One region of the Rhizobium sp. CECT 9324 genome, then DNA from elsewhere that is predicted to be linked to it. Evidence: riboswitches for the same ligand, from Rfam matches in the RefSeq annotation. Region 1 holds a riboswitch; the other holds the start of a gene.
What was found. A riboswitch is a leader RNA that binds a small molecule or an ion and turns the genes downstream of it on or off. The one in region 1 is predicted to bind cobalamin.
Positions count from the first base shown of each region.

Region 2: another riboswitch for cobalamin. It lies ahead of LQ231_RS02610 (DUF1636 domain-containing protein); the one in region 1 lies ahead of fdhA (formaldehyde dehydrogenase, glutathione-independent).

Region 1 is NZ_CAKKMZ010000002.1:797,630-800,868, forward strand. Features, by position in the region: gene LQ231_RS23470 (zinc-binding dehydrogenase) at 1-571, shown strand, start outside; gene fdhA (formaldehyde dehydrogenase, glutathione-independent) at 811-2,001, opposite strand; cobalamin riboswitch at 2,171-2,373, opposite strand; gene nrdF (class 1b ribonucleoside-diphosphate reductase subunit beta) at 2,443-3,239, opposite strand, start outside.
Region 2 is NZ_CAKKMZ010000001.1:566,342-569,580, forward strand. Features, by position in the region: gene LQ231_RS02605 (sugar-binding transcriptional regulator) at 1-934, opposite strand, end outside; cobalamin riboswitch at 1,158-1,393, shown strand; gene LQ231_RS02610 (DUF1636 domain-containing protein) at 1,501-1,908, shown strand; gene LQ231_RS02615 (ABC transporter ATP-binding protein) at 1,933-2,727, shown strand; gene LQ231_RS02620 (ABC transporter substrate-binding protein) at 2,744-3,239, shown strand, end outside.

The sequences.
Region 1 (3,239 bases):
TGCATCACTGCTTGGCACTGCCTGGCTCACGGCTTATCGCTCTCTCTTCACCAAATCACGACTGATCCCCGGCCAGACCCTTCTCGTGCAAGGGGCTTCGGGTGGTATGTCGACGGCGCTCATCCAGATGGGGCGGGCTGCTGGCTTCGAAGTGTGGGTCACGACCCGCAATGATGAAGGCGCAGCGATCGCCGAGCGGCTTGGTGCGAACCGGATATTCCGGCATGGTGACGTGCTTCCGCGCCGCGTTGACGCGGTCGTTGACAATATCGGTGCTGCGACATGGGCAGACAGCCTGAAAACTGTCAAACGGGGTGGCGTTTTGGTGATCAACGGCATCACGACTGGCCACACCGCCGAGACCGATCTGCTGCGCATCTTCGTCGAACAGATCGACATCCGCGGAACCATTATGGGTACACTCGAGGAAATGAAGGCCATGATGCAATTCGTCATCCGCAACAACATAACGCCCGAAGTCGGAGCGGTGGTGCCAATGACCGAAGCCCGCGAGGCTATCCGCGACATGATCGAAGGGCGCACCCGGGGGAAGACCGTGTTCACGCGATAACATGATTGATGAAGCTTACCGCTCTCGCTTGGGGCGCGGCGTTACAGTGAAATTCTGAAGCAAGGTCCGCTCTTTGCTTCGAGGTGCCCAAGCCAGACCACCGTCGTGAAGACTTTCGTACGCCGGCAGGCGCCCGAAACTCTTCACGAAAGCGGTCCTTCATTGGATGGCCAGACACACCCGCCAGAATGACGGGTGTTCAACATTGGCGTCACTACGAAGACATTGCCTTCGATAGACTACGCGACCTTTGCAAGATCACCATGCGGATCGAGGACGTATTTTGTCGCTGCCCCCTGATCGAAGCTCTCGTACCCCTGAACGGCGTCATCAAGCGGTATGATCTTGGCGTTGACGATGTCAGCGATCGGTAGCCGGTCGTGCAGGATCGCCTGCATCAGCTGCCGATTATATTTCAGGACTGGCGTTTGGCCCGTATGGAACGACTGTGCCTTTGCCCAACCAAGTCCGAAGCGAAGAGACAGGCTGCCCTGCTTGGCTGCTTCGTCGACAGCGCCAGGGTCCTCGGTGACGTAAAGACCGGGAATGCCGATCGAGCCAGCGGCGCGGGTGATCTCCATCATCTGGTTGAGGACGATGGCCGGCTGTTCGCCGCCGGCATGGCCGCGTGCTTCGAAGCCGACCGCATCGATCGCGCTGTCGACTTCGTTTGTGCCGACCACCTGCGCAATCATGTCGCCGAGACGATCGCTCATGGAAAGGTCGATGGGCTCGAAACCGACCTTGGCGGCGTGCGCGAGACGATCCTTGTTGAAATCGCCGATCATCACGACTGCCGCACCGAGGATACGTGCTGATGCAGCCGCAGCAAGACCGACCGGGCCGGCACCTGCGACATAAACCGTTGATCCCACGCCAACGCCCGCTTTGACTGCGCCGTGGAATCCGGTCGGCAAGATGTCTGAGAGCATCGTGAGGTCGCGAATTTTGGACATCGCTTTATCGCGATCCGGGAATTTCAGGAGATTGAAGTCGGCGTAGGGAATGGTGACGTAGCGCGCCTGGCCACCGATCCAGCCGCCCATGTCGACATAACCGTAGGCGCCACCAGCGCGTGACGGGTTAACGGTGAGGCAGACGCCGGTGTCCTGCGATTTGCAGCAGCGGCAGCGGCCGCATGCGACGTTGAATGGTACGGAAACGATGTCGCCGACCTCGAGCATCTCGACGTCGATTCCTTTTTCGATGACTTCGCCGGTGATTTCGTGGCCAAGGACGAGACCCGGCATCGCTGACGTTCGACCACGAACCATATGCTGGTCCGATCCGCAGATATTCGTCGAAATGACCTTGAGAATGACGCCATGCTCGATGCGGCGGCCATCGGGGGCCTCAAGCTTCGGATCGTCGATATCCCGGACTTCGACCTTGCCGGGTCGCAGATATACGACGCCTCGGTTCTTGCTCATTTTCATCTCCTCCATCGTTGCAACCAAACAGCGCCGCTCCTCCGCGACACGGTCCAGTCATTGAATTTCCCTGGAAGACACGAAACCCGGCTCCAGGGCATGGCGACCACAACGGAAATGGAGAGGTCAGGCGACACTGCCCATTGCCCCTCGATTGCCCGCCGCAATCGGTCTGCTCAACACTCAGGGCTGGATTCCGGACTTCGGAACTGTCTTTATGGGCTGCCCAACGCCTTCGCGGTGTTATCACCGGTGGCATTCGTCGGGTTTTTGTTCCGTTACCGTTGCGGGGACAGCGCCGGCATCACGCCGGCTTCCCAAATTATCCGCCACGAATTCTGTCGCGGCGGCACCGTGAGCGAGGTCTAAAAGATCACGGCTGTGACTTCGCCGCGCTTGGGAATGCGACATGTCTGGCGTGCGCGACGACATCCTGCCTATTCAGAAATCCCAATCTTCGTCTTCGGTCGCTACCGCTTTGCCAATGACGTAGGAAGACCCCGAGCCGGAGAAGAAATCATGGTTCTCGTCGGCATTCGGCGAGAGGGCAGACAGGATCGCCGGATTGACATTGCAGGCTTCCGGGGGGAACAGCGCCTCGTAGCCAAGGTTCATCAGCGCCTTGTTACCGTTGTAGTGCAGGAACTTCTTGACGTCTTCCGTCAGGCCGACGGCGTCATAAAGCGCCTCCGTGTACTTGGCCTCGTTGTCGTATAGCTCGAGCAGCGGATCGAAAGCGAAGTCTTTAATACTCTGCCGTTTCGCTTCGGGTAGGCGCTCGACGGCGCGCTGGAACTTGTAACCGATATAGTAGCCGTGCACCGCCTCGTCGCGGATGATGAGGCGGATCATGTCGGCGGTGTTGGTGAGCTTGGCGCGGCTCGACCAGTACATTGGCAGGTAGAAGCCGGAATAGAACAGGAAACTTTCGAGAAAGACCGAAGCCACCTTTTTCTTGAGCGGATCACCCGAGGCATATTGCTCCATGATCAGCGCCGATTTTCGCTGCAGGAACTCATTCTCTTCCGACCAGCGATAGGCGTCATCGACGTCGGGTGTCGAGCATAGCGTCGAGAAGATCGATGAATAGGAGCGTGCGTGAACGGCCTCCATGAACGAGATGTTCGACAGAACGGCTTCCTCGTGCTGGGTCGCAGCATCTTCCATCAGCCGCACGGAACCCTGACCATTCTGGATGGTGTCAAGCAGCGTCAGTCCGGTGAACACGCGGATGGTGA
Region 2 (3,239 bases), on a different contig from region 1:
GAGCACCGTCTTCGTCGGTAATCAGCCCGTTTATGTGCCCGCCGCGAACCGCAGCTCGAATGGCGGCATGTTTGCGCTGACCGCGGGCCATGCCGATCACGGTCGATGTTTCGCGCGAAGGTATGGCGAGACTTGCCACCCGATCATTGACCGGATCATCGAGCAGGCGGCCATCGGGACCAAAGATCCAGCCGCAGATCTCACCGGTCGCGCCCGCCGTCAGCAGCGCCTCCATCTCGTCTTGCTGCAGGAAACCATCGAGCAGAAGCGGGGCATTGAGTGTCATCTCGCCGATGCCGACGAATGCGGCGTCGGAGGATTTGCCAAGCTCGATCGTGGGAGCGACCAGCGGCTGGCGGTGCAGAAGATCCCGCTCCTCGCGTGACGACACGATGACGGGCAGAGGCATGGGAAAATGCCGCGCCTTGACCGCATCCGCCATCGAAAAGATGACGTTGAAATAGGCAGCCGAGCCGTCCGGGCTGATATTGCCGGTCAGCGACACAATTTTATGCTGCGGACATTCCATCGGCGAGAGTTGATCGACCATGGCGCGCAAAGTGCGTCCCGTTCCCATGGCAATGACCAAGGGGTCGGGCTGCTTCAGCCATCGTTCCAGTTCCGCGGCGCCAGCCTCGGCCACGCCAACGGTGGCCGATTCGGAGGCCGGGTCGCTGGGGACGATTTCGACATGCTTGAGGCCGTATTTGTCTTTGACAGCTTCGCCGAGTTCGAGACAGGCGGCAATCGGATGGTCGAGCCGCACCTTGATCAGCTTTTCGGCAACCGACAGCGACACGAGCCTCTGGGCGCTTTGCCGCGAAATGCCCATCGCAACCGCAATCTCGTCCTGGGTCCGACCGGCGACATAATAGAGCCAGCCTGCTCTTGCCGCATCATCGAGCCGCGTTTGGCCTTCTGGTCGCTTTGCCATCAAGATTGGCCCACCCTTTCGAAACCAGTGCTGCCAATTTTCGCTCTGACTGTCAAATGACCGAGGCGTCTCCTCACATCTCCACAGGGTGCGCCAGCGTGTCCTGAGCGGTAAAATTGCACTGGACATTCGAATCGGAGATCTTTAATGTTACGATATTACATTACCAAATATCGGCGAGTGGATGAGGCATGAGCAGGCTTGACCGGAAGACCCGACAAGCCCTAAACATATGGCTGACGGTTCCCCAATTGGATGACTCCAAGGGGATTAATAGGGAACACGGTGCGGAATACCCAACAAGGGACCAAGACCGTGGCTGCCCCCGCAACTGTAAGCGGATTGCCGTCCATCCTCGTGGCGTGAAAGCGCCAGGCCACTGCGATCGTGATCGCGGGAAGGCAGATGGACAGCAGATATCCGCGAGCCAGGAGACCTGCCGTCGTCGAAGAGAAACCGCAACGGACGGGGTGTTCCGATGGAAAAGATCTGGCTTGAAGGCAGCGCTTCCGCGCGCTTTTACAATATTGCCATATTGCCTCCGGAGATACCGACGGAGGACAATCATGGCACATGCGAAACGACACACGGTAACCGTTTGCACGGACTGCCGAATCACGGGGACGGCGTGCCGCCCCGGACTTCAGCTTCTCGATCACCTTAACGCCTGCCTGTCAAAGATCGGGGCCTCGGACAATCGCGACTTTGCGGTTGAGGGCACCGTATGCATGGCGGGCTGCAAGAGACCCTGCACCATCGCGTTCCAGGCAAGCGGGAAGGCCACCTATCTCTTTGGTGACATCGAGCCCGACGCGGACATCGAGGCGCTGGTCACATTTGCCAAGCTCTACGGCGAGCGCCCCGATGGCATGACCCGCGAAGCAGAACGTCCGCGCGGTCTTGGCGGCAAGATACTCGCCCGCATCCCGGCCTCCGTGCTGATTTCGGAACAATCCTCGGAGCGTCTCCAATGAGCCCGAACCGTGGGAGAGCCTCCCATGAGCTGTGATGCGAATGGCACGTCGATACGGGTGTCCGATCTCGGCTGGGGTCCGAAGCCGGACCTCCTCCTGGTGCGCGGGGTGAATTTCGAGCTGAACGCAGGCGAGCGGCTCGCGATCATCGGCCCCAATGGTGCCGGCAAGACGTCGCTCCTGCGTTGCCTTTACCGCGGTGTTGTTCCGCGCGAAGGCAGGGTCGAAGTCGGAGGAGAGGACATTTGGCAAATCGGATCGCGACAGGTTGCGCGCCGAATCGCCGTGGTCCTGCAGGAAATGCCGGCGGATTTCCCATTCAGTGTCCGTGATGTGGTGATGATGGGGCGCATTCCCTGGCGCGAGGGTCTGACCGGCTGGACGGATGAGGATCGCCGCGAAGTTGCCCATGCCCTTGAGCACCTGAACCTGGCGCATCTCGCCATGCGCCAGTTCTCCACGCTGTCGGGCGGGGAAAAGCAGCGTGTTCTGGTTGCCCGCGCGCTGACCCAGAAACCCGAGATCATCATTCTCGATGAGCCGACGAATCATCTCGATATCCGCCACCAGCTCGAGATCCTCAACCTGTTGCGCAGTCTCAAACTCACGATCATCACCACGCTGCATGACATCAACCTGGCGGGCGACTTCGCCACCCATGTCGCACTGATGTGCGAGGGGCGCATGACCGCATTTGGAAGACCGGATGATGTCCTGACATCCGGCGCTGTCTCGACCACATTTGGCGTCTCAGCCATGGCGCATCCGACCCCTGGCCACAGCGTTTCACGCTTCTCGTTTTCACTTCAAACTGCTTGATTTAAAAGGATTCCACATGTCGCTTACACGTTTTTCCGCCGCGACCGCCAGCATTCTCGTCTCGGGTTTGCTGACCACCTCGGCGCTCGCTTATCCGGTCACCGTTAAGAGTTGCAATCGCGACGTTACCTTCGATGCGGCACCCAGTCGCGCCGTTTCCAACGACGTCAATCTGACCGAGATGATGCTGGCGCTGAAACTGCAGGATCACATGGTGGGCTACACCGGCGTTTCCGGCTGGAAAACCCTGGACGAAAAAATCAGGGAGGGCGTCAAGGAACTGCCGGAGCTGTCGCCCAAATATCCGACGAAGGAAGTCTTGCTCAACGCTGACGCTGATTTCTACTTTGCCGGCTGGAATTACGGCATGAAGGTCGGCGGTGAAGTCACACCGGAGACACTCGATGCGTTCAAGATCAAGGTCTACGAGTTGACGGAATCCTGCATTCACATCATGGCCAAGGGCAAGCCGACGATGAATGACATGTTTGTCGATCTCGTCAATCTCGGCA